One region of the Pectobacterium araliae genome, then DNA from elsewhere that is predicted to be linked to it. Evidence: predicted binding sites of a transcription regulator. Region 1 holds the regulator's gene; the other holds the start of a gene.
The links. Region 1 encodes LexA, which represses DNA repair genes until DNA is damaged. Its sites were predicted from a motif close to TNCTGTATGTACATACAGNA; they were not measured.

Region 1 (15,842 bases):
GCGTGGCACCGTTTCCCTCGATCTTGATTTGCGCGCGGTACAGGTAGTAATCGGGATGGATATCCCAGCGCAGGTTGAGCTGGTTATCCTGCTGATGAAACTCAAAGGCGAAAGCCCCATCGACTGGTAGAAAGCGTGACGTCGTACTGTTGCCAAATAGCTTCTGACCAAAAGAAGAGGCGGCCACACTGGGTGTGCCGACAGCTGTCCATAACAGGAAAATCAGCGTAAAGATGCGTTGAGCCATGTCAGATAATCGCCGTCGCCCCGGATACCGGCAGGACTAACAGTTCCGGCGTATCATAAGGGTGTTGTTGTTTCAGGTGGGTCAGCAGCGCTTGCTGATGTGAGATATCGCTTTTTATCAGCATTTGTACTTCTGATTGCTGTTCGAGCTTTCCTTCCCAGTAGTAGAGCGAACGTGCGCCGGGCAGCAGAGTGATGCAGGCTGCAAGCCGCGCTTCCAGCAGCGCGTTGGCAAGCTGTTGCGCACAGGCATCGTCAGGTGCGGTACATAATATGACGACAGCGTCGCAAAGCGGGCGGTCAGACATCATATCCTCCGTGTCAGATGAGCAAAATCCCAGACAACCAGAACCACACTATACCTTGCTTTATTTGCGTGAGGAAATGATACGGATCGACCTGTCAGGTCGATCCGCGAGGCCTATCTGAAGGGAAATCTTTAGATCAGGATGCTACCGAGGATGAAGCCAAATATTACCGACAGCGTAATCGCTATCACGCCGGGGATCAGAAAGGAGTGGTTAAACACAAACTTGCCAATGCGTGTTGAGCCGGTGTCGTCCATCTCCACTGCTGCGAGTAGGGTCGGGTAGGTCGGCAGAACGAACAGGGCGGAAACGGCAGCAAAAGACGCTACCGCTGTGACCGGAGACACACCCAGCAGCAGCGCCGCAGGCATCAGCGCCTTCGCTGTTGCCGCCTGAGAGTAAAGCAGTGTAGCGGCGAAGAACAGCACGACGGCCAGCATCCACGGGTAGCTTTGCAGCAGTGCGCCTGCGGTGTCCTGAATATCGGAAATGTGGGCTTTAACAAAGGTATCGCCCAGCCAGGCCACGCCCATTACGCAGATACAGGCGCTCATGCCAGATTTAAACGTGCTGGCAGAGAGGATGCGCGAGGTGTCGATTTTGCAGGTGAGGCAAATCAGCGTGGCGATGGTCAGCATGAAGACCACAATCGCTTCGTTGCGTGGCAGTACCGGGTTTTGAATCAGCCCAACGGTGCCGCTGATTGCCGTGGCATACAGAACGACAGCGACGATGCCGATTAGAAACAGCAGCACAGACAGCTTGGCTCCCGGTTTGATCTCATGCTGGCTATTACCGCGCAGCGTGGTTTCACCTTTTTTCAGCCGTTCCTGATAAATCGGATCATCTTTTAGCTCTTTGCCCAGGAAATTGGTCACAATCGCTGTCAGCATAATCGCTGCGAGCGTGGTAGGAATACAAATCCCTAACAGCAGCAGGTAGCTGACCCCGTGCGGCTCAAGAATACCGGCGACAAACACCACCGCCGCAGAGATGGGGGACGCGGTAATCGCGATTTGCGACGCGACAACGGCGATAGAGAGCGGGCGAGACGGGCGAATCCCTTGCTCTTTGGCAACTTCGGCGATAACTGGCAGAGTGGAGAACGCGGTGTGTCCGGTTCCCGCCAGAATCGTCATGAAGTAAGTGACCAGTGGCGCGAGAAAGGTGACGTATTTCGGGTGCGTACGCAGCAGTTTTTCCGCTAGGCTGACCAAATAATCCATTCCGCCCGCCACCTGCATGGCGGCGATGGCGGCGATAACGGCCATGATAATTTCAATGACATCAAAAGGGATGACGCCGGGTTTGATCTGAAACCCTAGCGTAAGTATGAGCACCCCTAGGCCACCAGCGAAACCAATGCCGATGCCTCCCAGTCGAGCCCCCAAATAGATGGCGAGCAGAACGATGAGTAACTCAAGACCAAGCATGACTGCGCTCCTTAATTAATAATAAAAATTTCATAACTTATTCTTATGGCTGTATGCAGCAAAAAATAAAGGCACGCTGTTCTTCGTGAACGGACGTGCCTGTTGGAATTAGATGTCGGTATTAGGGAAGCTCGTTTTCATCGGTATAGCGTTTGGCTTTGTACGCCGGATGCATCAAGTTCTGGATGGAGAAAATGTCATCCAGCTCGGCTTCTGTCAGTAGACCGCGCTCCAGTACGACTTCACGCACGCTTTTGCCTGTTTCGGCGCAGATTCTGCCGACGATATCGCCGTTGTGGTGGCCGATGAACGGGTTCAGGTACGTCACAATGCCGATAGAGTTGAAAACATAGGCTTCGCAGACACCTTTATTGGCGGTGATGCCGTTGACGCATTTCTCCAGCAGGTTGTAGCAAGCGTTGGTCAGGATATGGGTCGATTCAAACATCGCCTGGCCGATAACCGGTTCCATCACGTTCAACTGTAATTGTCCAGCTTCCGATGCCATGGTGACGCAGGTGTCGTTACCGATGACCTTGAAGCACACCTGATTGACCACTTCCGGCACCACGGGGTTAACCTTGGCTGGCATGATCGAAGAGCCTGCCTGTAACTCCGGCAGGTTGATTTCATTCAGGCCAGCGCGCGGGCCTGAAGAGAGCAGACGCAAGTCATTACAGATCTTCGACAGTTTCACGGCCAGACGTTTCAGCGAACTGTGCACCATCACATAGGCACCGCAGTCTGACGTCGCCTCGATCAAATCTTCTGCGGGCACGCACGGCAGGCCGCTGACTTCCGCCAAACGCTGTACCGCCAGTTGCTGGTAGCCGTCTGGCGTGTTCAAGCGCGTACCGATTGCAGTCGCGCCCAGATTGACTTCAAGCAGCAGTTCCGCCGTGCGCAACAGGTTTTTGATTTCTTCCTGCAACAGCACGTTGAACGCATGAAATTCTTGTCCGAGCGTCATCGGCACCGCGTCCTGCAACTGGGTGCGGCCCATCTTCAGAACGTCTTCAAACTCTTTAGCTTTGCGTTCGAAACCCTCACTCAACTTCGCTATCGCTTCCGTCAGCTTCAGTACGGCCGCGTAGACCGCGATACGAAATCCGGTGGGGTAGGCATCATTGGTGGATTGGCATTTATTCAGGTGATCGTTGGGGTTCAGATACTGGTATTCGCCTTTCTGGTGGCCCATCAACTCCAGACCAATATTGGCTAATACTTCGTTGGTATTCATATTCACCGACGTGCCCGCGCCCCCTTGATAGACATCTACCGGGAACTGATCCATGCATTTGCCGTTATTCAGCACTTCATCACAGGCGCGGATGATGACGTCGGCGATTTTTTTCGGGATAGTTTGCAGTTCTTTGTTCGCCAGCGCGGCGGCTTTCTTCACCATGACCATGCCGCGCACGAACTCGGGAATGTCGCTGACTTTATTGTTACTGATATAGAAGTTTTCGACGGCGCGCAGCGTATGAACACCATAATACGCGTCTGCGGGAACTTCTCGGGTGCCTAACAGGTCTTCTTCAATACGGATGTTTTCTGACATGAAAATTCCTATCCTGTTGTACGACTAGTGAGGTGACTAGACGTTGTGGGCTGGTTTTTCAGATGGCTTTACTTCGGAAAATAGAGCGACTACGGATAAACCGTCTTCTCTCGGCAATAGTATTGGGATGTTTGACCAACCATATATCCATTGCCGTGAGGATATGTCGTTATGGCAGTGAAAAACAGGTGTTTAGATCACTATACTGGTGCTCTCTACCGTTACAGTAAATGAACTGTGATTGTAGTCACGAGTCATTATTTTAGAACAATAATCGTAGCGTGGCGGCTTGAAAACGTGCAAAGGCACACCCATTTAACTAAATCATGATGTGCCGGATTGCAGGGCAGAGCGCGTGTCTCACCTAATCCATTGGGAGTAAAGCGTATCTGGATTTTCAATCGTGATGGCTTAACACGTTTTCATTAACACACGTTCTTATTAACGACAGTACGCGTTAAAAAAACACAGGAGAACCGGGTGCGCTGGTTACCGTTATTACTGATTTTTCTTTTAGCATACATCGAGATATCGCTGTTTATTCAAGTGGCTGAAGTATTGGGTGTCGCCATGGCTCTGCTGCTGGTGGTCTTCACGTCCTGCGTGGGCGTCTCGCTGGTGCGTAATCAGGGAATGAAAACGCTGGTGCAGATGCAGCAGAAAATGGCGGCAGGTGAAAGCCCTGCGGCTGAAATGGTTAAAAGCGTTTCACTGGTGCTGGCTGGCTTCCTGCTCCTGATTCCGGGTTTCCTGACCGACTTTCTGGGGCTGTTGTTGTTACTGCCGCCAGTACAGAAAAGCCTGACGCTCAAACTGATGCCTCACTTACACATTTGGCGTTCCGGTTCCGACGCACCGCCTTCTGGCGGGAATACTTTTGAAGGTGAATATCAGCGCAAGGACGGTGGGCGCGGAAATATTGAACACCGCGACGATCGGGACGAGCGCTAACGTCGCGACTGCCTGAAAAACAGATAAGGATTATCATGTTGATAATCCTTATTTTTTATCTGGCATCGGTTACATGTAACCGCCTAACGCAAAAAAAATGAATTTTCTCCCTTGAAGGGCAGCGAAACGCCCCCACTTAGAACACCACAAGGCCGATTATGAAAAGCATAGTCGTTATGAAAACATCGTCGGCGTTTATCCTAAACCGATATGGACTTTCTCAAAGGAGAGCTATCAATGAATATTCGTCCATTGCATGACCGCGTGATCGTCAAGCGCAAAGAAGTCGAGTCAAAATCTGCTGGCGGTATCGTACTGACTGGTTCCGCTGCTGGTAAATCTACCCGTGGTGAGGTTCTGGCCGTAGGTCACGGACGTATCCTGGAAAATGGCGAAGTGAAGCCGCTGGATGTGAAAGTGGGCGACATCGTTATTTTCAATGATGGCTATGGCGTGAAAGCAGAGAAGATCGATAACGAAGAAGTGTTGATCATGTCTGAAAGCGACATTCTGGCAATTGTTGAAGCGTAATTGCGCGTAATCATCTGAACTGAACGAATTTAAGGGAAATACACCATGGCAGCTAAAGACGTAAAATTCGGTAATGACGCTCGCGTAAAAATGCTGCGCGGCGTGAATGTACTGGCTGATGCAGTGAAGGTTACCCTGGGCCCAAAAGGCCGTAACGTAGTTTTGGATAAATCCTTCGGTGCACCGACCATTACTAAAGACGGCGTATCTGTTGCGCGTGAAATCGAGCTGGAAGACAAGTTCGAGAACATGGGCGCACAAATGGTGAAAGAAGTTGCCTCTAAAGCGAATGACGCAGCAGGCGACGGCACCACGACCGCAACCGTATTGGCGCAGGCTATCATCACTGAAGGCTTGAAAGCTGTTGCCGCGGGCATGAACCCGATGGATCTGAAGCGCGGTATCGATAAAGCCGTTATCGCCGCTGTTGAAGAGCTGAAAACACTGTCTGTACCGTGCTCTGACTCTAAAGCTATCGCTCAGGTGGGTACCATCTCTGCTAACTCCGACGAAACCGTAGGCAAAATGATTGCCGAAGCAATGGATAAAGTCGGTAAAGAAGGTGTTATCACCGTTGAAGAAGGTACCGGTCTGCAAGACGAGTTGGATGTGGTTGAAGGTATGCAGTTCGACCGTGGCTACCTGTCTCCGTACTTCATCAACAAACCGGAAACCGGTGCTGTAGAACTGGAAAGCCCGTTCATTCTGCTGGCTGACAAAAAAATCTCCAATATCCGCGAAATGCTGCCAGTTCTGGAAGCGGTAGCGAAAGCGGGCAAACCGCTGGTTATCGTTGCTGAAGACGTTGAAGGCGAAGCGCTGGCGACACTGGTGGTTAACACCATGCGTGGCATCGTGAAAGTCGCTGCGGTGAAAGCGCCGGGCTTCGGTGACCGCCGTAAAGCTATGCTGCAAGACATCGCTACGCTGACTGGCGGTACTGTTATTTCTGAAGAGATCGGTCTGGAGTTGGAAAAAGCAACGCTGGAAGATCTGGGTCAGGCAAAACGCGTTGTGATCAACAAAGACACTACCACCATCATCGATGGTACGGGTGAAGAAGCTGCGATCCAGGGCCGTGTTGCTCAGATCCGTCAGCAGGTTGAAGAAGCAACCTCAGATTACGACAAAGAAAAACTGCAAGAGCGAGTGGCTAAACTGGCTGGCGGCGTAGCTGTCATCAAAGTTGGCGCAGCAACTGAAGTTGAAATGAAAGAGAAGAAAGCACGCGTTGAAGATGCCCTGGCTGCGACTCGCGCCGCGGTAGAAGAAGGTGTGGTTGCTGGTGGTGGTGTGGCGCTGGTTCGTGTCGCGGCTAAACTGGCTTCTCTGACTGCTCAAAACGAAGACCAGAACGTGGGTATCAAAGTTGCGCTGCGCGCGATGGAAGCGCCACTGCGTCAGATCGTTTCCAATGCTGGCGAAGAGCCATCTGTGGTTGCGAACAGCGTTAAAGCAGGCGAAGGTAACTACGGTTACAACGCAGCAACTGAAGAATACGGCAACATGATCGACTTCGGTATCCTGGACCCGACCAAAGTTACCCGTTCTGCGCTGCAGTTCGCGGCTTCCGTTGCTGGTCTGATGATCACCACCGAATGTATGGTCACCGACCTGCCGAAAGGCGATGCACCTGACTTAGGTGCTGCTGGTGGCATGGGCGGTATGGGTGGTATGGGCGGCATGATGTAATGTGACACTCCTGCCACCAGAAGCCGTTTTCCGGTGACAGGGCGTCGATTACAGAAGCTCGTCTTTCTGTCCTTTAAAGAGCACTATCCGGTCGCGATACTGGGTGGTGCTTTTTTTATGCGCCCCATTTCTATTTAATCAATTCAATGGATTATTGAGGTAGTCGTTTCTTTTGGCTGATTTTTCGCCAGATTATCTAATGAATGGTTACTGAAACATCGCGATGGACGTGACACATTTAGTCCCATTGCTGAAATGTTGCCACATCAGGGATGAATTGGGTTATAGCGTGTTATCGGGGAAGCATTCTGCGCTACAATAGGTGCGCTTACTTTATTTACGAATGCTTTATCGATAAGCAACCCTGTTTGGAGTCGGGACAATGTCTGACGATGCGTCAACGCTTCTACGCACCATATCCTGGTTTACTGAACCCCCTTCGGTATTACCTGAACACATTGGTGACTGGCTGATGGAAACCAGTTCCATGACGCAGCGGCTTGAAAAATACTGTGCCCAACTGAGGGTCACGCTTTGTCGTGAGGGGGTCATTACGTCACAGGTGTTGGGCGAAGAGCGCGATCAACTCCCTCTCGATGAACGTTACTGGCTGCGTGAAGTGGTGCTGTATGGTGACGATCGCCCTTGGCTTTTCGGCAGAACGATTGTTCCGCAACAGACGCTCGATGGTTCAGGTGCAGCGTTGACGAAAATAGGCCATCAGCCGTTAGGTCGTTATCTGTTTGAGCAAAAATCGCTGACGCGTGATTATATTCATACCGGGTGCAGTGAAGGCTTATGGGCTCGGCGTTCCCGCCTGTGTCTTTCTGGTCATCCGTTACTGTTGACTGAGCTTTTCTTACCGGAATCACCCGTTTATTACACACCAGGTGATGAAGGTTGGCAGGTAATTTGAGGAGATAAATCCTTGGAAAGAAGTGTTACCGCAGGGAAATGGCTGGCTTATTGTCGCTTGATGCGGATTGATAAACCGGTAGGTTCTCTGTTACTGCTGTGGCCGACGCTATGGGCGCTGTGGCTGGCGGGAGGAGGAACACCTGCACCGTGGACGCTCATTGTTTTTGTCGCAGGTGTTTTCCTTATGCGTGCGGCGGGTTGCGTCATTAATGATTATGCCGACAGGCATTTTGACGGCCATGTAAAACGTACGGCTTCTCGCCCCTTGCCCAGCGGTGAGGTGAGCGAGCAATCTGCCAAAGTTCTGTTTGTGGTGCTGGTCTTGTTGGCGTTTGGTCTGGTGTTGACGCTGAATAAGATGACTATCTTATTGTCTGTCGCCGGGCTGGCTCTGGCGTGGGTTTATCCGTTTATGAAACGGGTCAGCCATCTGCCTCAGTTCGTGCTGGGGGCGGCGTTTGGCTGGTCGATTCCGATGGCCTACGCTGCGGTCAGTGAAAGCTTGCCGGTGACCTGCTGGATGATGTTTTTGGCGTATATTTGCTGGACGGTGGCTTACGATACGCAATATGCGATGGTAGATCGTGATGACGACTTGAAGATCGGCGTGAAATCCACAGCGATCTTATTTGGCCGTTTTGACAATATCATCATCGGGTTATTGCAGTTCAGTATGCTGCTGTTGCTACTGGCTTTGGGAAGCATTACCGGACTGGCAATTCCCTACTACATTTCGCTGCTGGTAGCTGGCGCGATGTTTGTCTATCAGCAAATATTGACTGCCAGGCGTGAACGTGATGCTTGTTTCAAAGCATTCCACAATAATAAGTACGCGGGTATGGCGATATTTATTGGCGTGCTGTTTGGCTTGTAGAGCTTATCGTCAGAGACAAAAAAGCAGCGATTTCTCGCTGCTTTTTTTATGACGGAATGTCGGGTTCGTTTGTCATGCTAAACGTGTCCACGGCTTGATGGCGGCATGTTATCCGCCATTTCCCCGGCTTATTATTCCTGCTTTGCCTCTTACACCGTCTGGCTGTTTGTTTCCATTTCGGCAGATGAGCTGGCACTTTCGATAGTCAACTTAACTTCCGGGGTGATCAGATCGCCAAGGATGTTGTAGATTGCCACGATATCGCCTTGCGCCGCTTCTGCACTGTCGGTGATATATCCGGCTGTACGTAACGTCGCAACCAGCGTGGAGAACACCGCTTTATCGAAAAACTCCGGCGCATTAATTCCGTGCAGAACAGACAGACGCTGTGCCATATTCCGGCTTTCTTTCTCCAGCGTTCCTCGGTTAATTTCTGGATTTGCGCATAGCAAGGACAGCGTAATCGCATAACGTTGCAGCGTCTCGCGCACGCCAGCTGACAACAGTTGCAGCGTACGGATGCGTGGTGGATTAATGGCTAGCCCGCCGTCACGGCTACACAGTAACTGTTGTCGAATCAGTTCATTAGCCAAGGTTTCCAGCACACCTGGTAATTGGTCTTCGGAATAATGTAAGAACAATTCTGCTTGCAGCAGTGGATAGATGAGCGTGATTTGTTGCACGACGTCGGCAAGTGTAATCCGACGATGATGGATGACGATGCTGGCGATCAGCGACGGCAAGACCAACAGGTGCTGGATGTTATTGCGATAATACGTCATCAGAACGGCCTGCTCGCGCGGCAGAATGATGATGTCGCCAATACTGTCCTTCTCTACTTCAAACTTGTTCATGCCCAGCGCGTGTTCCAACAGTTCATCCGCTGTCTTCTTAGGCGCTGTAATATCTTTGTGGTAAGGAACCTGACGCAGCAGTTGCAGGTAGCAATCTAGCTGTTCATGCATTTGCTCGCGGGTCAGAGAACGCTGGCGCGATGCTAACAGGGCGGTGGAACATAGGTTCATTGCGTTCGCTGCCGCAGCATTATTGATGCGCACCATGATATCCATGGAGATATCCTGCACCGTCGGCGTTAGCCAGCTTGGGCGTTGCGCTTCAATCGGATCAATCGCGTCACGCCATTGCGGCACATGCTGGTTCAGATAGGTTGTCAGCGGAAGTGGTTCGCCGAAGTTCACATAGCCCTGACCCAGATTACGCAGCTTACGTAAGCCACGCACCATCTGCATAAAGCCTTCTTTTTCTTTCACCGCGCCGCGTAGCTCTTTCGCATAGGTACCGACTTCCATCACGTGTTCGTAACCGACATAAATCGGCACCAGCGTGATAGGGCGTGTACCGCCTCTGAGCATGGCTTGGATGGTCATCGCCAGCGTACCGGTTTTCGGCTCTAACAGACGACCCGTGCGCGAACGCCCGCCTTCCATGAAGTATTCAACGGAATAACCACGGGCAAATAGCTCGCCCAGGTATTCGCGGAAAATGGTGGAATAAAGTTTGTTACCTTTGAAGGTTCGGCGAATAAAGAACGCACCAAGACGGCGGAAGATCGGTCCCGCTGGCCAGAAATTAAGATTGATACCTGCGGCGATGTGCGGCGGCACTAAACCCTGATGGTACAAGACGTAGGACAGCAGCAGGTAATCCATATGGCTGCGGTGGCAGGGCACATAGACAATGCCATGACCATCCTGCGCCAGTTGCCGCACGCGTTCGGCGTTATGGACGTTAATCCCCTGATAAAGACGGTTCCACGTCCAACTCAAGACGCGATCTGACAGACGCACCGCTTCGTAGGAGAAGTCGGCAGCGATTTCTTCCATCAGCTCGATGGCATTTTGCTGCGCTTTCTCGTGGGAAATCTTCTTACTGCGTGCCTCATCGTCTACGGCTTTCTTGATCGCTTTGGAGTCCAGCAGCTTGTTAAATAGTTCCTGACGCACCGGCAAGCGTGGCCCAACTGCCGCCAAACGCTGGCGGGAGAAATGCATACGTGCGACACGCGCCAGTTTGTGGGCTATGGTTTTGTCAGTGCCGTGCTCGGTCGCCATATAGCGCAGCGACACCGGGCTGGAGAAGCGGACAAAGCTGTCGCGACCTAGCCACAGGACGGCGAAGAATTTCTCTATACCGTTGAGCAATCTCAGGTGTGGTGCGGCCTGAGAGTGGCCTTCCCGACCCGGGGAGCGCCCAAACATCACGGAAACCGGCACCATCTGTACGTCTAAATCTGGATTGGCACGATGCAGGTCCAGATAGTCGTGGAACAGTTTGACGGATTTCTGCTTGGGAACGTAATAGCGGAAGACGCGCGGCCCGTCATTAATAAAGACGTGGCTAGGAAGTTCGACGCCATTGAATTCGAACGATAACGAAGGATCGGATAGCCCCAATGCCAAGCATTTCGCACGTAGCGTCAAGAGATCCGCCTGAGAGTTATAAGGCAGAACATAGAGTATAGGACGTGAGGGATCTAACCCCAACTCGACCACTGGATCTGCGGGAATAACTTTGCTTTTTACCAGCAATTTCAGTGGTAGATTCAATAATTTATAGTAAATTTTACGCCAACCTGACATAACAACGTGGAGCCTCTTGTTAGCAATGCGCCGCAAGGATACCAGAAACTGCGCCGGAGATCTGTGGTGATGAGACAACGTAGGTGCGTTAAAATGCGAACTATTTTGCATAAATAGCGGAGGATAAATGAATAAAGCAACGGGGGTGACCCGGATTATTAAGGCAACCGGTTATTCCTTTAAGGGGCTGAAGCAGGCGTGGCAGCATGAGGCGGCATTTCGTCAGGAGACGATACTGACCCTGGTCGGCGTCATTATCGCGTGTTTACTGCCAGTTACGCTGGTCGAAAAACTGCTGCTGATCGGGTCTGTGGTATTGATTATGCTGTTTGAGTTGGCTAATAGCGCCATTGAAGCGGTTGTCGATCGCATTGGCCTCGAACATCACGAATTATCTGGTCGGGCGAAAGATATTGGGTCGGCCGCTGTCTTTGTGGCTATCTTGTTAGCCGTTGTTGTGTGGGGCAGTATCCTCTGGCAACATTTTGCCTGACGGCACGCATAAATGAGTAAAAGTCAGGGGCTTTACCGATATCTTCATTCCCAATTGTGCCTTACCTGTATATACTCACAGCAAGACTGTATAAACAACCAGGGGGCGGAATGAAAGTATTAACAGCAAGGCAGCAGCAGGTTTATGACCTGATCCGCGATCATATTGCGCAAACCGGAATGCCGCCAACACGGGCGGAAATTGCCCAACAATTGGGGTTCCGCTCTCCCAATGCGGCTGAAGAACATCTGAAAGCGCTGGCGCGTAAAGGCGTGATTGAAATTGTCTCGGGCGCTTCTCGTGGTATTCGTCTGCTGATGGAAGAAGAGACGGGGATTCCTCTGGTGGGGCGCGTGGCCGCAGGTGAACCGCTGCTGGCGCAGGAACATATCGAATGTCACTATCAGGTTGACCCTGCGATGTTCAAACCCAGCGCTGATTTCTTGCTGCGGGTGAGTGGGATGTCGATGAAAAACATTGGTATTATGGATGGCGATTTGCTGGCCGTACATAAAACCGAAGATGTGCGCAACGGTCAGATTGTGGTGGCGCGTATCGACGATGAAGTGACGGTGAAGCGCCTGAAGAAGCAGGGCAATACAGTGCACCTCCTCGCTGAAAATGAAGAGTTTGCCCCTATTATTGTCGATCTACGTCAGCAAAGCTTTTCGATAGAAGGTTTAGCGGTTGGCGTGATTCGTAACAGCGATTGGAGCTAACCGTTCACAGAGATGCACTGCTCGTCTGTCTGGGTCAGTGCATCATGTTCTGTATTCATCGTTTAGCGTGTTAATCTGCTCGTTGCATATATTTAGTTACATTTCGCGCGCGTTTTCTACGATCCTCATTACCCTCTGTTTCTTCACTGTTTTTTGCAGTGATTTTCTCTTTCCCAACGCCTGCTTTAGTCACAGATTCTTTGTTTTTCATGTTGAGTGAAATATTCGGCTATAATTTTTATCAAGGTGAGCATTTTTATCTTGATTGCTCGTTTGTCGATTGATCATTAGCCATCACATGTAGATAACCCGGTAATCAAGGCAGACAGTGGCGAAGAGCACCGTCATGGTTCACATAGCTATGATGCTGCTTATTGAATAAATCTATTTATCTGAAACTGACGCATAAGTCGGTAGTCACGATTTTTTATGCGCAATTCACCTAAGGTAGGGAGATTCTTATGAATAAAGACCAAGCCAGCGGTAACTGGAAACAGTTTAAAGGTAAAGCGAAAGAGCAATGGGGCAAATTAACGGATGACGATCTGACGGTCATCGAAGGTAAACGTGACCAACTTGTGGGGAGAATCCAAGAGCGTTACGGGTACGCAAAAGAAGCGGCAGAGAAAGAAGTGAAACTCTGGGAAGAGCACCACAAATATCACTGGTAGTGGACGTGATGCTTCTTCGCTGAAAGAGACGATAGCCTTCGGGGCTATCGTTTTTTAATTGGGACCGTATGGTCGTGATCGCAATGATCCGGCTGTTTGCATGATGCTACTTCCTGACAGTCACCACACAACCCATGTGCTTCCACCACGCTGTGACGCAGTGTAAATCCTGACTGCTGCGCCAGACTGCGTAGCGTTTCTTCTACACCTTCGGTTTGGCGTTCAGTGACTTGCCGACAGCGGTCGCAGATGAAAAGGGCAGACGTATGGCTGTGGTCTTCTATATGGTGGCACAACACGTAGCTGTTGTTTGATTCAACGCGATGAATAAAGCCCTGTTCCAGCAGAAAGTCCAGTGCGCGATACACCGTAGGCGGTTTGGCCTGAGGTTCAGTGAGTCGCAGAAGATCCAGCAGGTCATAAGCGCTGATCGCACCCGTTTGTTGTGCCATGAGGCGTAGAACCTCCAACCGCTGTGGTGTTAGACGCACAGCGCGCTGCTGACAAATCTGTTCAGCCTGGGCAAGAAGTTTGTCCTGTTTGGTTGAATCCATTGTCATATCACCTGACACATTGAGGAACAAGACGGATATCTTACCACGGCTGAATAAAAACGCCGAGCGAGTGGCGTTTTCCTGCGAAGACGATGGGAAGAGAAACTACACAACCAGATCGATGAGCAGTGCTCGCAACGGAGATTCTGCCTGTAGCGCCAACGTGTTTTCTTCCTTGATGAAGGCACCATCGCCGCAGTGTAATGCTTCACTGTGCTGATCGCCTTTCACCACCATTGAACCGTGAATCAACTGGAGATAGGCCTGATTTCCCTGTAGCACTATCGTGCTTTGTTCATTCGGCTGGAGATCGACATGGTGAATCCAGACCTGTTGACGCAGTTGCAGGCTTTCTTGTTCGCCTTCCGGTGACGCAAGCAAAGTATGAGGTGATGTATTGAGTCCCATGCGTTGCAGCGGGCTGTTCTCTCTGGTTTGGCAGGCGTTCAGCCATAATTGCAGGCGTGTCAACGGCTTGCTGGGGTTGGTATTATGTTCGCTGTAGCTAACGTTTGGTTGAGTGGCAAGCAACAACACATCGCCCGCTTTGGCCTGAATATGGCCGCCATTGCTGTTACGGTATTCTGCTTCCCCCTGAAGAATAATGTTCAGGATATCAACCCGTGGGTAAGTTCGCGGCTGGAATGATGCCCCCGGTGCCAGTACTTCCTGATTGAGCACACGGAGAGAAGCATAACCCAGCAACTGGGGGTCAAAATAGTGACCGAAAGAGAAGGTATAGCGTGCCTGCAACCAGCCATAATCGGCCTGGCCGCATTGCCCGGCTGCTCTTCGTGTGATCATAATTTTTATCCCCCAGAGAATTATTTCTTAAACCGATAGTAATTGTGTGGACGTTGGATTGTTAGCTAGTTAATCTGGTCAGTATATTCAAAATTCCTGAATGAGTACCAAGATGGCGAGAGAACGAGCATTGACGCTGGAAGCCTTGAGGGTGATGGATGCGATCGATCGTCGTGGCAGCTTTGCCGCTGCGGCAGACGAGTTGGGTAGGGTGCCTTCGGCACTGAGCTATACCATGCAGAAACTAGAAGAAGAATTAGATGTGGTGTTGTTCGATCGTTCCGGGCATCGAACTAAATTCACGAATGTCGGACGAATGTTGTTGGAACGTGGGCGTATTCTGCTGGAAGCCGCAGATAAACTCACCACGGATGCGGAAGCGCTGGCTCGCGGTTGGGAAACGCACCTGACGATTGTGACCGAAGCCCTGATTCCAACTCAGCGAATTTTTCCCTTGATCGATAAACTGGCGCTCAAAGCAAATACGCAGGTATCGATTCTGACTGAAGTGCTGGCAGGGGCGTGGGAACGTCTTGAACAAGGGCGTGCCGATATCGTGATTGCGCCGGACATGCATTTTCGTGCCTCTTCCGAAATGAATACCCGTAAGCTGTACACGATGAATAACGTTTATGTCGCCAGCCCGGAGCATCCCATTCATCAGGAGCCTGAACCGCTGTCGGATGCGACCCGAGTGAAATATCGTGGGATTGCTATGGCGGATACCGCGCGTGAACGCCCGGTGCTGACAGTACAACTATTGGATAAGCAGCAGCGTTTGACGGTGAGTTCGCTAGATGATAAACGGCGTGCGCTGCTGGCTGGATTAGGCGTCGCAACCATGCCGTATCCGATGGTCGCGCAGGATATTGCCGAAGGGCGTTTACTGGTGATTGGGCCAGAACACCAGATGGAAAGTCAGATTATTATGGCGTGGCGGCGAGACAGCATGGGCGAAGCGAAATCCTGGTTCCTGCGTGAAATTCCCAAACTGCTGAACCAGCCCTAAATTCTGCATTTTCTGCGGCAAGGTGTGGTTCCACATCTTGCCTTTTGTATTCATTGCCGTTTAGCGTAAATCGACAAACGTCTTATCACGCTGATGAGGCTGGTTTAAATCTTGCTCTGGACCCAGAGAAATCACACCGTGCGGATTAATCGTACTGTGGCTGCGATAGTAGTGGTGGCGAATGTGCGCCATATCGACGGTATCGGCGATGCCGGGCATCTGATAAATATCACGCAGAAAGCCGAACAGATTCGGATAATCGCTCAGGCGATATTTATCGCATTTAAAATGCGTGTGATAGACCGGATCGAAACGGATCAACGTTGTCCACAGCCGCAGATCGGCCTCGGTTAACTGTTCGCCAGTCAGATAACGCTGTTTTGCCAGAATGGCTTCCAGATCGGAGAGCGCGGCGAAAACGGTCGTGGCGGATTCATCATAGGCTGATTGGCTTGTCGCAAAACCCGCTTTGTAAACA
Region 2 (15,842 bases), 160 kb from region 1:
CACCGAGTTTGACGTCGGATTTGCTGCTCAGCATGGTGCTGCTGCCGTCGGCATTGAGCATTCTCTCCGAGGAGTCATCTCCCTGTGGGCGATTAACGTCGTGGTTGCCCGGCGTGGCGAAGAAGCGCATACCGTGACGCTGCTCATACTGCGTCAGAATGGCGGCAATGCCTTCAACGGTAGGCTGTTGGCCGTCATCAGAATAATCGCCGGACAGCACGATGTATTTCACCTGCTGTTTTGCTAGTTCGTCCAGCGCCGCCAGCAGCGCAAAGTAGGGTTCGTTGAAGATGCGGGTCGAATTTACCGAATCTTTCAGGGTGCGAATGGTCAGCTTCTTTCCGGTCTGCGCATCGGGCAGGCCGTCGAAATCGTAATTGCCATAGATATTGTGGACGTGAACATCCGAAATAATGGCAATGCGTAGCGGCCCAGCGGGTACGGCTGATTCACTGTTAGCGTGAAAAAAGCCCCCAGCTAGCGTAATGGCGCTTCCTGCACCGAGCTTGACGAAGGTTCTGCGAGTGAGTGATGTCATTGATGTCTCCGGCATTATTTATTTTTTATAACGGATGGCTGTATAACGCATAATCATGACAGGCAATCAATCGTGCGCCGTCGAGTGCATCGCCCATTGGGGCGGCGAGGTAGGATTGCCATTTGGACGGTAGCCACGGGCGAATATGTAAGCCGATGCTGCCCATGAGTGATAGGCGGGGAGGCGTGTGGCGCGCCACGGCTTCCAGTAGCAGACAAATTTCACTGGCCGTCTGCGCCAGTAGCGCGTGAGAAACGGTATCCTTCTGCTGAGCGCAGTCAAATACGTGGCGGGCGAACTGCGCATAGTCGCCCGGTTTCGCCTGCTGGCTAAACCGCTGTAGCGCGTCGAGCGTGTTGGCTGCCTGTATGTGTGTTGCGCTGGCAGAAAAGAAATCGTCAATACGCTGACTGAGCGCAGACGGTGTGCACCAGCCTTGCAGCACATCATAGGTATGTTGCAGTGCCGCCAGCCCAAGACGTGCGCCGCTGCCCTGATCGGAAATCGGGAACTCATGGCCGCCGTAGGCGGTAATCGTCTGGTTTTGCCACGCCAGCCCGCAGGAGCCCGTTCCGGCAATCACAACGCCTGCATCCTCACCTTGATTGACGGCCAGACAGGCACCCAGTGCATCGGTATTGAGCACCTGAGCGGCGTATGGATGCGGCAACGCCAGAAATGCCTCGTAGGCAGCGCGATGTTCCGCGCTGGCGAGTGCCAGCCCGACTTTCAGCCGGGATACGTCATTCGGTGAAAAACCGCTGTGCTTCAATGCCTGTGTGATGGCGCCGTCCACCGACTGACGGACGTTCTTCACGCCGAGTAGCAGATTGGCACGACCGCCGTGCCCTTGTCCGAGCGGCGTACCGTCTGCCTGATAAATCCGCGCCCGACAGCCTGTACCTCCGCCATCCACGCCAGCATAGAGCCATGTTGTCATGATGCGCTCGCTCCTGAATCCAGATAGGGAAGGCAGGCTGCTGCCAGATCGCCGCTGAGAAAAACCGCGTCGCGCTGTGATTCTGGCAGGCGGGCGAGCAGTTGGGTTAGCTCACCCGCGCAGCGGGTCAGTAGCTGCACCGCCAGCGCATCCTGCGGGTGCGCCAGCACAACACGCCCAAGCGTAGTGTAGTCAGCGGCCTGCGCCTGCTTTGACCAGTCGATCACCCTATCGATATGCTTATCGAAATGTAGGAACAGCGCTTCACTGAGTGGCGTCAGCGGGGTGATGCCTTCAACCGCCTGAAGCATCTCTTGTACCGCCCACAGCCCCAGCCGCGACAGGCTGGCTGGGTTGCCGATGGGAAAGCTCTCGCCGCCGCGGCAGGTCAGGAGGCCGTCATGCCAGTGCAGCAGCCGGGTAAAACCGCCGGTGACCAGCAGATAGCGGCTTTGTCCCGGCCAGCGCCGTTCGCACAACACACTCTCCTGCGTGCGATCAAAAGGGCGATCGCCATCAATGCCGATCTCCCTCAGTTGCCCTTTCACGGTGCGTTTTTCCGCTGTTGTTGATTGGTCGCGATTGTTTCGTTGAGGCGTTTCACATCGTTTGAGGTCAGGCGCAGATACTCATCAAACGACACCTGATCGTTCAGGTATTGGGTAAAGCGCGTCAGGATGATGGGATACAGTTCGTTCGCGCCCAGGCTTTCCATGCGTTCCCAATCAAAAACGTAAGACGGGATCTTTTTGATCTCTTCGCGCGCGGTGTTCAAACCGTCGATCACGTGCTTATCTTTGGTCTGGTAGTGCAGATCGGTAATATCGGCACCGACAATGATATTGAAGCGTTCAGCGATCTCACGTTGCAGCGGTTCGCTGCCTAGCCACTCCATGAATTCGGCGACTTCCTGCGGGTGTTTGGTGGTGGTAAACGGCATGATGAAGGTCGCGCCGCCCATCGAAATACACTTCTCTTTGCAAGGCGCGGGCAGCACTTTCCAGTCAAAACCGTCGCCAATCTGCTTACTGAATTGGTTCAATAGCCAGTTGCCGGAGAAATAGGTCACGATGTTGCCGTTCACGAAATCGTCCGCCATGCTCTTGTACTGACCGCCGCCCGCAGCGCCCCACATTTCGCGTGGGAACACCCCTTCATCCGACCAGCGTTTCAGATCTTTAATCCACTGCTGCGCTGCCGCATCTGGGAAGTTGATCAGCCCGTCTTTATCGTAACGTGCGCCGTAAGAGTAGGCGGGGCCGGAGAAGCGGAAGCCGCTGCGGTCGATGGTGAAGGGGATATGCACGCCGGTTTTTTCCGCGACCAGCTTCGAGGCTTTCATCAAATCATCAATCGTGTAGCCCGGCTGCGGTAGTGGAACGCCTGCCTGTTCAAACAGCGTCACGTTAATGAACGGCAGGTCAGCAGTCCAAGAGGCGACAAAACCCGGCAGCGCATCCGCTTTATGCACGCCTTTCACGCGCATGATTTTTTCGATACCCGCGCTGTAGCGTTTCTCAAAGGCGGCAGGGTCTTTCAGGTAGGGGCGCAAATCCAGTGTATAGCCGAGCAGTCCCATCTGGGTGGTTTTAGCAATATCGGGGCCTAAGCCCGCCGCCAACTGCATTGGCAGCTGTGTTTGCAGCGCGTTATAGCCGGTGCTGACGAAATTCACATCGATGCGTTCATTACTGTGGGAGAAGGATTTAACTTTCTGCTCCATGAAATGCACTAATTCGGGATCGTCGTCACTATATAAAAATGTTATTTGCGTTTTGGCGGCTAACGCGCTGTTGCTGAATAACCCCAGTGCAAGGGCGGAAAAAAATAACGCGGTGTTGGGACGTATCATAAACATCTCCACATCATAGGTTTGATTTATGTATGAAATACCCTGGTTGTTGGCAATAGGCTTATTTTATTCCTGACATTTATTCTGTGTTCTGGTTAATGCAAATTTGCATTAATTTGTCATTTTTATTATGCAATCATGGACAGAAGCACGACTGATTTATGTGAAGCAGGTTAAAGATATTTTAAATGTTGGTTTAAATAAAGTATTTTTGTGATATTAATCACATATATAAATATGAGAATCTTATTTATTAATGCGAAATGTCAACAAATGAATGCAAACAATAATTTAATGCAAATTTGCATTCTGATTGCGATGTTACGGTGCAGGAAATATTTCGACGCCCTAAATATTGGCAGCGTGTGCACAGTGAAAGTGCAAATAAGTTCAGTCATATGTTTTCGTTATTTTATTTGTCAAAACCGTAAACAGGATTCCGTATGAATATCGGTTGGAAATTAAAGAAGAACGGCGTCATTAATCGGTTTCTGATGACCGAACTGGCGGAAAAACGTTATTTCGCCGAGCCGGATACGCTGCCGGATAAGGTGAATTACCGCTTTATCAACGGTTTTGTCGATGTCGGTGTTTTACCCTGCCGTGTGCGTTTTTTGCAGGAAGAGGCAAAGCGCGAAGTGACGTTACCCGAAGATCTTCATTTCCCGCTGATGTGGAGCGGCGGCGATGAAAGCCGCAGTGTGAATTTCAGCGATTTCTGGCCGTGTCCGGTTCACGTTCAGCGCTTTGCTCGCTGCGCGATCCACAGTGACCGCGCGCAGACGGCACCGTTTACGCTCAGCACCTGCGGCGGCGTCACGCTGTGGCTGAACGGCGAGCAAGTTACTCGCTTTACGCCGTTTACCCGCAACACCGAGCAAACCTGTGCGATCTCGCTGCCGCTGCAAGCGGGGGCGAACACGCTGGTGGTGCACAGCGAAGATCTGTGTGAGCGTGATACCGACTATCTGTTCAGCCTGTGCTATCAGGGGGAAGACACGCTCTTCTGGCAGCTTGATGAAGACGCGGCGCTCAGCGAACAACTGACCGCACTGGATGGCTGGGTGAACGGACTGACGCTGGAGAACAACCTGATCCAACCGCCTGTGTTGGTATTGAACAGCTCGCAGCCGTTGCCAGAAGCGCTAACGATGGCGCACCGATTGATTGGCAACGTCAACGAATCTGTCCCCGAATGGCAGCAGCGACACACACTGCCTGCGGGTAACCTAGGCTGGCAGGTGGATTTACCCGATGTCTTGGTGGGTTATTACGATCTGGTGTGTGCCGCGACCTGCAACGGTATTACGCTGACGCGCACTCTCAGCTTTGGGCGCTTGCCATCGCAAACGATGCCTGCGCTGCCGACATTGGCAGCGCGGCGTGAAGCGCTACTGCGCCATATCGCACAGCATGGTTTTGAGCGCCTCGGACGGCTGTTGGCGATTGTCGAAACCGGTGAGGGCAACGATGCCGCAGCGCCGATTCTCAACAGCGCGCTGCAAAAGATCAGTCGTCGCGAAGACTGTGCGGATTTCCAACTGGTGCCGCTGATTTGGCTGTGGCAGCGCTATCAGGGGCAGCAGTTACCGCCACAGGACTGGCGGCGCGTGCGCAGCGCGATTCTCGGTTTCCGCTACTGGATTGATGAGCCGGGCAACGACACTATGTGGTTCTGGAGCGAAAACCACTGCCTGTGCTTCCACGTCGCGCAGTATCTGGCTGGGCAAAACTTCCCTGATGACACCTTCCTATGCAGCGGCCGTCGCGGTTTGGAACAGAAAGCCATTGCCCACGAACGCCTGACGCGCTGGTTTGATTCCATTCTGGAACACGGGTTGGTGGAGTGGAATTCGGCAGCCTATTACCCCATCGACCTGATTGGGCTAGTCGCGCTGTACGAGCTGGCGCAGGACGCCGATCTGCGTGAGAAAGCCCGCGTGGTGATTGACCGCATCATGCTGATGACGGCGTGGGTGCATCAGAACGGCGTCGCGGTTGGCACGATGGGGCGCGCCTACGATAAAGAGCTGCGTTCCGGCATGTTGACCGAGCTGTCTGGCCTGTGTGCGCTGATGTGGGGCGAGGGCTGGTTGATTCCGCACTGTGCCGCGCTGCCGCTGCTGTGTCTGAGCGACTATCAACCGCCGGAAACGATAGATCGGATCGCACACTGGTCACTACCACACGGTGCCGAAGCGCGCTGGGTACAAGGGCTGAACCGCAGCGCCCGCATCATCGCCTGGAAGCAGCGCGACGTCGCCTTTTCTTCCGTTTTCGATCATCACCCCGGCGAGCATGGGCACCAGCAGCATCTGCTGGATGTGCGGCTGGGAACACACTATGCCGCCCGCCTGTGGGTGAACCACCCCGGTGAAGATCGCCCCGACGGCGTACACCGTCCGTCTTACTGGGCGGGAAACGGGCGTTTGCCGCACCTGATGCAACATCGTAATCGCGCGCTGATGGTGTTCGATCTGCGACAGGATACCCGCCCGTGGACGCACCTCTATCTGCCGCAAACCGCACTGGATGAGGTCATCGTTGAAGACGTCTGGTGCTTTGTGCGCGGCGGCAACGGCTATGCGGCGTTTCATAATCCCGCCGGATTACAGCCGTTTACGACCGCAGGCCAGCAGGCGGAAGGCGAACTGCGGGCGTATGACGAGCAGAACGTCTGGTTCGTTGCCGTGGACAGCGGCGATGGCACAGAGGGATTTGCCGCGTTTGCTGACCGCTTCCGAGAGCGTTCGCTGGTGCAAGATAGCGACGGCGTACGTATCGACGATCCCGACTACGGCGAACTGGCCTTTAGCCACAAGGCAGGGTTCAGCGTGGCGCAACAGCCTTTCCTTTTCCCCGACGATGTCCCGGTCGTCCCGCAGTTCAACACAGGAAACCCATGACATGCAGACAGGTTCACTTAACCGACAACAAACCGCAGCGCTGCTGGCGCAGGTGGCGCGGGCATTTTGTCGCCTGAAGGCGATCGACAGCGTAGCGCAGGACGATGTGCCGGATGCCGGGCTGACGATTCAATTTGAAGAGTGGGATTGGGAAGTCGGCGTCGGGCTGTACGGCTTTTGGAAACTGGCGCATCTGACGCAGGACAACACCATGCTGATGACGCTGGCGAACTGGTATCAGCAAAAGCTGGATGCCGGGCTGCCACCGCGCCAGATCAACTCGACGGCACCGATGCTGGTGCTGGCGCTGCTGTGTCAGGACAAGCCAGATGCGCCCGCGCAGTGGCGTGAAACGGTGAGCGACTGGGCGGATTGGCTACTGCATGCGCTGCCGAAAACTGAGGACGGTGGCTTCCAGCACACGGTGAAAGAGCGGCCAAACACCGGACAACTGTGGGACGACACACTGTTTATGGCGGGGCTGTTTCTGGTGGTTGCGGGGAAATTGCTTTCCCGTCGCGATCTGATTGAAGAAGCGGAATATCAGCTGCTCACCCATGCGCGCTATCTGGCCGATGTGCGCAGCGGGCTGTGGTATCACGGCTGGACGTTCGTTGGTCGCCATCACTATGCCAATGCTTTTTGGGGACGCGGCAATGCCTGGATTACGCTGGTGCTGCCGGAAATGCGGGTGCTGGCGGAGGATCAGCTGTCCGCACCGGTATTGCGCACGCTGGACGCGATTCTGGAACAGCAAACCACAACGCTGGCGCGCTGCCAGCACGATTCCGGCCTGTGGCACACGCTGCTGGATGACCCGGATTCACCGCTGGAAACCTCTGCCAGCGCCGGATTTATCGCCGGGATTCTGACGGCGCGGCGGCTGGGCATGTTGCGCGATTTCCCGCAGGAGGTGCTGGAAAAAGGTTATGCCGCCGTGGTGGCGCAGATTGACGCGCAGGGCGTGGTGCAAGGTGTCTCGGACGGCACGGCGATGGGACACGACTTACAGTTCTATCGCGATATTCCTAATGTTGCCGTGCCTTACGGGCAGGCGCTGGTCATGCTGATGTTATTGGCACAGTTAGATTCTGTTTGCGAGGGCTGACAATGGCGAGTCTGGAACTAAAAAACGTCCACAAAAACTATGGTGCGGTAAGCATCATCAAAGGCGTGGACTTAACGATTAATGACGGTGAGTTCATGGTTTTTGTCGGCCCGTCGGGCTGTGGAAAATCCACGTTACTGCGCATGATTGCCGGGCTGGAAGAGATCAGCAACGGCGAACTGTGGATCGACAACCGTAAAGTGAACGATCTCACGCCAGCGGAGCGCAAGATTGCGATGGTGTTCCAGTCTTACGCGCTCTATCCGCACCTCTCGGTGCGCAAGAATCTCGCGTTCGGGCTGGAGAACCTGCACTTTCCGAAAGACGAAATCATCCGTCGTATTGATGAAGCCGCTCGTATGCTGGGGCTGGAACCTTATCTGGATCGTCGGCCGCGTGCGCTGTCGGGTGGGCAGCAGCAGCGCGTGGCGATTGGGCGCGCCATCGTGCGTGAACCCGACCTGTTCCTGTTTGACGAACCGCTCTCTAATCTGGATGCCAAGCTGCGCGTGCAGACGCGCGGCGAGTTGTCCCGCCTGCACCAGAAGCTGCGCACCACCATGATCTACGTGACTCACGATCAGGTGGAAGCGATGACGATGGCGCAGCGCATTGTGGTACTGAATGCGGGTCGCATCGAGCAGGTTGGCACGCCGCTGGAACTGTTCAATCGGCCGAAAAACAAATTTGTTGCGGGTTTCATCGGCTCACCGCGCATGAATATGTTCCCAGCGCAGATCGTCGCCACCTGCGCCGACGGTGTCGAGGTGCAGTGCCCGTCCGGCAATCGTCTGGTGCTGCCGTTTATCGGCACCGGCGGGCAGAACGTCACGCTCGGCATTCGCCCTTCACACTGTGAGCTGGTGGAGGACGGTGAGGGGATGGCACTGTGTGTCGATCGCTGCGAGATGATGGGGCATGAGACCTTTATCTACGGGCGGATGGGCGGCATTGACGACGAGATGATCGTCCATCTGGCGCAACACCGCGAGTTCGCCACCGGTGAATCGGTGTTTGTGCGCTTCCCGCCAACGTATTGCCATCTGTTCGATGGCGAAACGGATGACACATTGCCGCGCTGTACCGAGCATTAATTATCGCGACGGGAGAGGACGACATGAAAAAGATTGCCTTACTACCCGCAGGATCGCTGATCGATAAGCTGGTGACGCCAGTGGAAAAAGCGGTGAATCTGCTACAAAAACTCGGTGGCCGCAAAGTGATGCCGTGGTTTTTTATCGCGCCGAATATGCTGCTGTTCGCCGTTTTTGTCTTTATTCCGATTCTGCTGGCGGTGTGCTATGCCTTTACCGGCGGCACCAATATTCTGCTGTGGGAGCGCCCCTACGTTGGCGTGGATAACTTTTCCACACTGCTGAGCTGCGGCAACTACGCCGAGCCATCCACCTGTGAGCAGGATCTGTTCTGGACTGGCGTCTACAACACCGTGTCGTTCACCTTTTTCAACGTGCTCTGCACGCTGCTGGTGGCGCTGGTGACGGCACTAATACTCAATCGCAAGATTCTCGCCCGTGGCTTTTTCCGCGCCATGTTCTTCTATCCGGTACTGCTGTCGCCGGTGGTCGTTGGCCTGATCTGGCAGTGGTTCCTGAACCGCAACGGCTTGCTGAATCTGGTGCTGTCGTCGCTGGGCGGGCAGCCGATTACCTTCCTGCTCGATCCGACGTTTTCGCGCTTTTGGGTGGTGTTTGTCTCCGTCTGGTTTCATGTCGGATTTTATACCCTGATCCTACTGGCCGGATTGCAGGCGATCCCGCGTGATATTTACGAGGCGGCGGCGGTGGACGGCACCTCGCGCTGGCGTGGTTTTTATCGTCTGACGCTACCGCTGCTGGCGCCAAACATTCTGGTGGTGGTGATTCTGCTGACCATCAACAGCGTGCAGATCTTCGATGAAGCCTGGGTGCTGACTAATGGCGGCGGTCCCGGCACGGCTAACAGCTTTATCGTGCAGTACATCTACCAGACCGCCTTCTCGTCGAATGCCTCGCTTTACGGGCTGGCCTCGGCAGCGTCGGTGCTGATGGGCGTGGTGCTGATGATTCTGACGGCATTGCAGTTCCTGCTGACGCGTCGGCTGGAAGGGAAAAAATAACGGGAGCCATGATGAAAATAATCGCATTTCTCACCCGTACCCGTCATCCGGGGCGCATCCATATTACGGATATCATGAGCTGGGTCTGGCTGGTGGTGGGTACGCTGCTGGTGATGATTCCGGTGATGTGGGCGGCGATGTCGTCGTTCAAAACGCCTGCGGAGATCAATCGCTTTCCGCCGAGTTTTCTGCCGCAGGCGGCGGATACCGTCACGCTGCCAGAGTACCCGAAGCCGCTGGAGCTGTGGCAGGTTAAGCAGGAAGACGGTGAAGCGAGAACGATGGCGCTGGTGCGGCGCATTGGCCTGATCGCACAACTGGTGAACCCGGATGCGCCGAGTGAAGTGGTGCGCGTATCGACCAAAGATCTGGTGCCGATGAAGGCCTTGCATCTGGAGACGGAGAACTACACGACGCCGATAACGAAGTTCCACTTTGCCACCTACCTGAAAAACACGGTATTCGTGACGGTGATGGCGACGCTGCTGACCCTGTTGCTCAGTTCGATGGCAGCGTTTGCGCTATCGAAATACGAGTTTCGCGGGCGCGGCACGGTGCTGACGTTGTTTCTCTCTACGATGATGATTCCGCTGTCGGTGGTGATGGTGCCGACGTTTCTGGTGGTGATTGGCCTGAACATGGGCGATAACCTGTGGGGCGTGATTATTCCCACGGTGGCGACGCCGACGGGCGTGTTCCTGCTGCGGCAATACATGCTGACGATCCCCGATGAGCTGATCGAAGCGGCGCGGATCGATGCGGCCAGCGAATTCCGTATTTACTGGAAGATCATCCTGCCGCTGACCGCACCCGCGCTGGCGGTGCTGGCGATCTTCTCGGTGATCTGGCGTTGGAACGACTTCCTCTGGCCGCTGATCGTCCTCTCCAGTCAGGACAATTTTACGCTGCAAATCGGCCTGAATGCGTTTCAGGGGCAGTTCTCGGTGCAATGGCACTATATACTGGCGATGACGATGCTCTCGCTTCTGCCGGTGACGGCGGTGTTCGTCTTCTTGCAAAAATACATCACGACGGGGATTGCCAACACGGGGATGAAATAATGGCGACACTCAAGGATATTGCCGACCGCGCGGGGGTTTCCATCAGCACGGTTTCCCGCGCGCTGAACGGGACGGCACCGATCAGCGCCAAAGTCAGGCAGCACATCATGGCGATTGCCACCGAGCAAGGCTATCCGCTGCATAAAGTGGGCAAAGCGACCGTCGTGCAGACGGAACCGCTGCGCCACATCCTGCTGGCGACGCCGCGCAACCTGATGCTGGAAAGTGAGTACAATCTGGTGTCGCTGACGCTGATTAACGCCCTGAAAACGCTGTGTTTGCAACGTAACATCCAGCTACGTCCGTTTCTGGGGGAGCACGACACCATTAACGAACAGCAGCTGTTGCGTGAGCTTCAGGGCGGAAAAGAGAGCGGCATTCTGATCGTGAATGACGATCACCCGACGCTGCTGAACGCCGTAGCGGAAAGCGGTATTCCGGCGGTGCTGATCAACGGGGAAGATCCCTCCATGCGTCTGAGTAGCGTCACGCCTGCGAACCACTATGCCGCCGCCGCGGCAGTGCGTTATCTGATTGAACAAGGGCACACGCGGATTCTGCACTTGACCTGGACGTCGCGTATGACGATCAAACAGCGCGAGCGTGGCTATCGGGATGCGCTCGCGCAGGCGGGCATTGCGGTGGATGAGGATCTGATTCTGTCGCTGCCGGATTTCCACCCGCGCACGGCACGCGATGCGCTGCTGCGCTGGCTGACGGCTAACCCCGACAGATTGGGCGTTACCGCGATTTTCTGTGCGGCGGACAATCAGGCTATCGGCGTGATCGACGCGCTGTATCAGCACGGGCTACGCGTGCCGGAGGACATTTCCGTCATGGGCATGGACGACATTCTGCCGTTCGACATGCTGCCGGTTTCACTCACCACGGTGCATCTGCCGTTTGAGACCATCGCCCGCGCCGCGCTACAACTGCTGGCACAGCAAATGACGCCCGCGCAGGCGCTCGGCATTGCCCAGCGTACTGAACTGGCTGGGCAGGTGGTGGTTAGGGAATCGGTGCGGCGGGTAGGGTAGAGGGGCGTTATTTCAGCGACAACAGCCGCTCAAGCGCCGTGACGCGGTAACTGCCAACACGCGTCACCGCCCAGCTCGACAATCTGTGCCGCGATGGCGGTCTGACAGTCGATTGCACTGATAGACACTAGGCACCCACGGATATCCAGTAGCGCCAGTAATTTTGTTATCATGTTGATTTAATTGTACTTGTCATGGGTCTTTACCTGACCAAGAACTACTCCGTTTGCGCTGGCAAAGGCGTTGACCATGTGGATAGTCGAGGCTCGATCTTCTATTGCGGATTTGGGGTGTTAAAAAAAGAGTGGGGTAATACACGGGGAGGCCAGAAGGACGGTCAACTACCATGCAGTAGCGCTCGCCACTACCCATGACAAATTTTGTAACTCCGTAGAGCTTCTCCATGCGCCCACAATCAATAAACTTTATACAATTGCAAGGTGCGCGATACGCTAAAGATTGTCAATTGACACTTTTTTTAAGACATTAGAAATAACAAAACCCCTGAATTAACAGGGGTCTGTGTATGTATTCTTTACAAATAACTCTCAGGTAAATCCTAAAACGGAATATCGTCGTCGAAATCCATTGGTGGTTCGTTGCTTTGCGCTGGAGCGCTGTTCTGTGCAGGGCGCTGTTGAGATTGCGCGCCGCCGCTGAACTGGTTGCCACCCTGCGGCTGCTGAGGTTGTCCCCAACCGCCTTGTTGCTGTCCGCCACCTGCATTGCCACCGCCTGCTGGTGCGCCGCCGCCCTGGCGTCCACCTAGCATCTGCATGGTGCCGCCAACGTTAACAACCACTTCGGTGGTGTAACGCTCTACACCAGCCTGATCGGCCCATTTACGGGTTTGCAGTGCGCCTTCGATGTAAACCTGAGAGCCTTTGCGCAGGTATTCGCCCGCCACTTCTGCCAGCTTGCCGAACAGCACCACACGGTGCCATTCGGTCTTCTCTTTCTGCTCACCGGTTTGCTTGTCACGCCAGCTTTCCGACGTAGCCAGCGTGATGTTGGCAACTGCACCACCATTCGGCATATAGCGGACTTCCGGGTCTTGACCCAGATTCCCGACAAGAATCACTTTATTAACGCCTCTGCTGGCCATGCTCGTATCTCCTGATGAATCGATAGATTTATTTTAAGTCTAAACGATCAATCTTAACATGGGAAAACTCTCTGTCATACCTGCGAAATGGCTTCAGAAATGAAAGTAATATTTGCAGCGTTTGCAAAGTAAACGGGTTTAATACTGGATATTCATTCAGCTTTTTTTGTGCCATAATTGCTCGTTTCGTACCGGTTCTCTCTGTTCGAGAGGCGATGACAAACCGTTTTTATTCCGGGAAGTGTGTGAATGGATAAGATCGAAGTTCGTGGTGCTCGTACCCATAATCTCAAGAATATCAACCTGATAATCCCTCGTGACAAGCTGATCGTAATCACCGGTCTGTCTGGTTCGGGTAAGTCATCGCTGGCGTTTGACACGCTGTATGCCGAAGGGCAGCGGCGCTATGTGGAATCCCTCTCCGCCTACGCCCGTCAGTTCCTGTCGCTGATGGAAAAACCGGACGTCGATCATATCGAAGGGCTGTCGCCCGCCATCTCTATCGAACAGAAATCCACCTCGCACAACCCGCGTTCTACGGTCGGGACGATTACCGAAATTCATGATTACCTGCGCCTGCTATTTGCTCGCGTGGGTGAGCCGCGTTGCCCGGAGCACGATGTGCCGCTGGATGCGCAAACGGTCAGCCAGATGGTGGACAACGTGCTGGCACAGCCGGAAGGCAAACGCCTGATGCTGCTGGCACCGATTGTGAAAGATCGCAAAGGCGAACACAGCAAGACGCTGGAAAACCTGGCGTCACAGGGCTATATCCGCGCCCGTATCGACGGTGAAGTGTGCGATCTGTCCGATCCGCCGAAGCTGGAATTACAGAAAAAGCACACCATTGAAGTCGTCGTTGACCGGTTTAAAGTGCGCGACGATTTGGCGCAGCGGCTGGCGGAGTCATTCGAAACCGCGCTGGATCTGTCTGGTGGTAGCGTGGTGGTCGCGGATATGGACGACCCGACGCAGCCTGAACTGTTGTTCTCGGCGAACTTTGCCTGTCCGGTGTGTGGCTACAGCATGCACGAGCTGGAACCGCGTATGTTCTCGTTCAATAACCCGGCGGGCGCGTGCCCAAGCTGTGATGGTCTGGGTGTACAGCAGTTCTTCGATCCGTCCCGCGTGGTGCAAAATGCCGAGCTGTCGCTGGCAGGCGGCGCAATTCGCGGCTGGGATCGCCGCAACTTCTACTATTTTCAAATGCTGCGCTCACTGGCGGAGCACTACAAATTTGACGTCGATGCCCCGTTTGAAAGCCTGAGCGCCGCGGTTCAGAAAGTGATTCTGTACGGCTCCGGTAAAGAGAACGTCGAATTCAAATATATCAACGATCGCGGCGATACCTCGATACGTCGCCATCCGTTCGAAGGCGTGCTGCACAACATGGAGCGCCGCTATAAAGAGACGGAATCCACGGCGGTGCGCGAAGAGCTGGCGAAATTCATCAGCAACCGTTCCTGCGCCAGCTGTGGCGGAACGCGTCTGCGTGAAGAAGCGCGTAACGTGTTTGTCGAGCAGACGACACTGCCGCAGATTTCCGATATGAGCATCGGCCATGCGATGACGTTTTTCCAGAATATGAAACTGAGTGGGCAACGTGCTCAAATCGCCGAGAAAGTGCTGAAAGAGATTGGCGATCGGCTGAAGTTTCTGGTGAATGTCGGTCTGAACTATTTGTCGCTCTCCCGCTCGGCAGAAACGCTGTCAGGCGGTGAGGCGCAGCGTATTCGTCTGGCAAGCCAGATCGGCGCTGGGCTGGTTGGCGTAATGTACGTACTGGATGAGCCGTCCATTGGCCTGCACCAGCGAGACAACGAGCGCCTGCTGGAGACGCTGGTTCACCTGCGCAATCTAGGTAATACCGTTATTGTGGTAGAGCATGATGAAGACGCGATTCGCGCCGCTGACCATGTGATTGATATCGGCCCCGGTGCGGGCGTGCACGGCGGCCAGATTGTCGCAGAAGGCACGATGGAAGAGATCATGGCGGTGCCGGATTCGCTGACGGGGCAGTTCCTCAGCGGTAAACGCAAGATTGAAATCCCGAAACAGCGCGTGCCTGCGGATCCGACCAAAGTGCTGAAGCTGATTGGCGCGAAGGGCAATAACCTAAAAGACGTCACGCTCACGCTGCCAGTTGGGCTGTTTACCTGCATCACTGGAGTATCGGGATCGGGCAAATCTACCCTTATCAACGATACCTTGTTCCCTCTGGCGCAGCGCCAGTTGAACGGTGCAACGCTGGCGGAGCCTGCCGCCTATCGTGAAATTCAGGGACTGGAGCATTTCGACAAGGTGATCGATATCGATCAAAGTCCAATCGGTCGTACGCCGCGCTCTAACCCCGCAACTTATACCGGTATTTTCACGCCGATTCGTGAACTGTTTGCTGGCGTGCCGGAAGCCCGTACCCGTGGCTACAATCCTGGCCGTTTCAGTTTTAACGTGCGCGGCGGGCGCTGTGAAGCCTGTCAGGGCGACGGCGTGATCAAGGTCGAAATGCACTTCCTGCCGGATGTCTATGTGCCGTGTGACCAGTGCAAAGGCAAACGCTATAACCGCGAAACGCTGGAAATTAAATACAAAGGCAAAGGTATTCACGAAGTGCTGGATATGACCATCGAAGAAGCGCGTGAATTCTTTGATGCCATTCCGGCGCTGGCGCGGAAACTGCAAACGCTGATCGACGTCGGCCTGTCTTACATTCGCCTTGGGCAATCGGCAACCACGTTGTCCGGTGGGGAAGCACAGCGTGTGAAATTGGCACGTGAACTGTCAAAACGTGGAACCGGACAGACGCTGTATATTCTCGACGAACCCACGACCGGCCTGCACTTTGCCGATATTGAACAGCTTCTGACCGTTCTGCATCAGTTGCGCGATCAGGGCAATACCATCGTGGTGATTGAGCACAATCTGGACGTGATTAAAACGGCAGACTGGATTGTCGACTTAGGGCCGGAAGGCGGCAGCGGCGGCGGGGAAATTCTGGTTTCCGGCACGCCGGAAACGGTGGCAGAGTGCGAACAGTCCCACACTGCGCGCTTCCTGCGACCTATTCTGGCGCGTGAAGCCTGATAGCAGGGGACGCCGATGTGGACGCAATATGAAATCCGCCTGAAGCCGAAAAGCAGGGGCTTCCATCTGGTGACTGACGAGATACTGGCGCAGGT

Region 2: the regulator LexA is predicted to act here: its motif matches at 12,806-12,825, upstream of uvrA (excinuclease ABC subunit UvrA).

Annotation. Positions count from the first base shown of each region.
Region 1 covers NZ_AP028908.1:3,846,347-3,862,188, reverse strand. Annotated here, with positions in the region: gene AACH44_RS17560 (protein-disulfide reductase DsbD) at 1-247, opposite strand, end outside; partial or broken gene cutA (divalent cation tolerance protein CutA) at 223-554, opposite strand; gene AACH44_RS17550 (anaerobic C4-dicarboxylate transporter) at 686-1,987, opposite strand; gene aspA (aspartate ammonia-lyase) at 2,109-3,548, opposite strand; gene AACH44_RS17540 (FxsA family protein) at 4,029-4,499, shown strand; gene AACH44_RS17535 (co-chaperone GroES) at 4,737-5,030, shown strand; gene groL (chaperonin GroEL) at 5,076-6,722, shown strand; gene ubiC (chorismate lyase) at 7,105-7,638, shown strand; gene ubiA (4-hydroxybenzoate octaprenyltransferase) at 7,651-8,514, shown strand; gene plsB (glycerol-3-phosphate 1-O-acyltransferase PlsB) at 8,664-11,114, opposite strand; gene AACH44_RS17510 (diacylglycerol kinase) at 11,242-11,607, shown strand; gene lexA (transcriptional repressor LexA) at 11,718-12,326, shown strand; gene AACH44_RS17500 (hypothetical protein) at 12,397-12,537, opposite strand; gene AACH44_RS17495 (CsbD family protein) at 12,788-12,997, shown strand; gene zur (zinc uptake transcriptional repressor Zur) at 13,042-13,551, opposite strand; gene AACH44_RS17485 (pirin family protein) at 13,657-14,355, opposite strand; gene AACH44_RS17480 (LysR family transcriptional regulator) at 14,468-15,364, shown strand; gene AACH44_RS17475 (glutathione S-transferase family protein) at 15,425-15,842, opposite strand, start outside.
Region 2 covers NZ_AP028908.1:3,684,069-3,699,910, reverse strand. Annotated here, with positions in the region: gene AACH44_RS16760 (metallophosphoesterase family protein) at 1-538, opposite strand, end outside; gene AACH44_RS16755 (BadF/BadG/BcrA/BcrD ATPase family protein) at 564-1,478, opposite strand; gene AACH44_RS16750 (glucosamine kinase) at 1,475-2,026, opposite strand; gene AACH44_RS16745 (ABC transporter substrate-binding protein) at 2,023-3,330, opposite strand; gene AACH44_RS16740 (hypothetical protein) at 3,774-6,236, shown strand; gene AACH44_RS16735 (glycoside hydrolase family 88/105 protein) at 6,238-7,344, shown strand; gene AACH44_RS16730 (sn-glycerol-3-phosphate ABC transporter ATP-binding protein UgpC) at 7,347-8,438, shown strand; gene AACH44_RS16725 (carbohydrate ABC transporter permease) at 8,462-9,460, shown strand; gene AACH44_RS16720 (carbohydrate ABC transporter permease) at 9,469-10,521, shown strand; gene AACH44_RS16715 (LacI family DNA-binding transcriptional regulator) at 10,521-11,558, shown strand; partial or broken gene AACH44_RS16710 (ISAs1 family transposase) at 11,621-11,833, opposite strand; gene ssb1 (single-stranded DNA-binding protein SSB1) at 12,118-12,663, opposite strand; gene uvrA (excinuclease ABC subunit UvrA) at 12,913-15,747, shown strand; gene AACH44_RS16695 (secondary thiamine-phosphate synthase enzyme YjbQ) at 15,763-15,842, shown strand, end outside.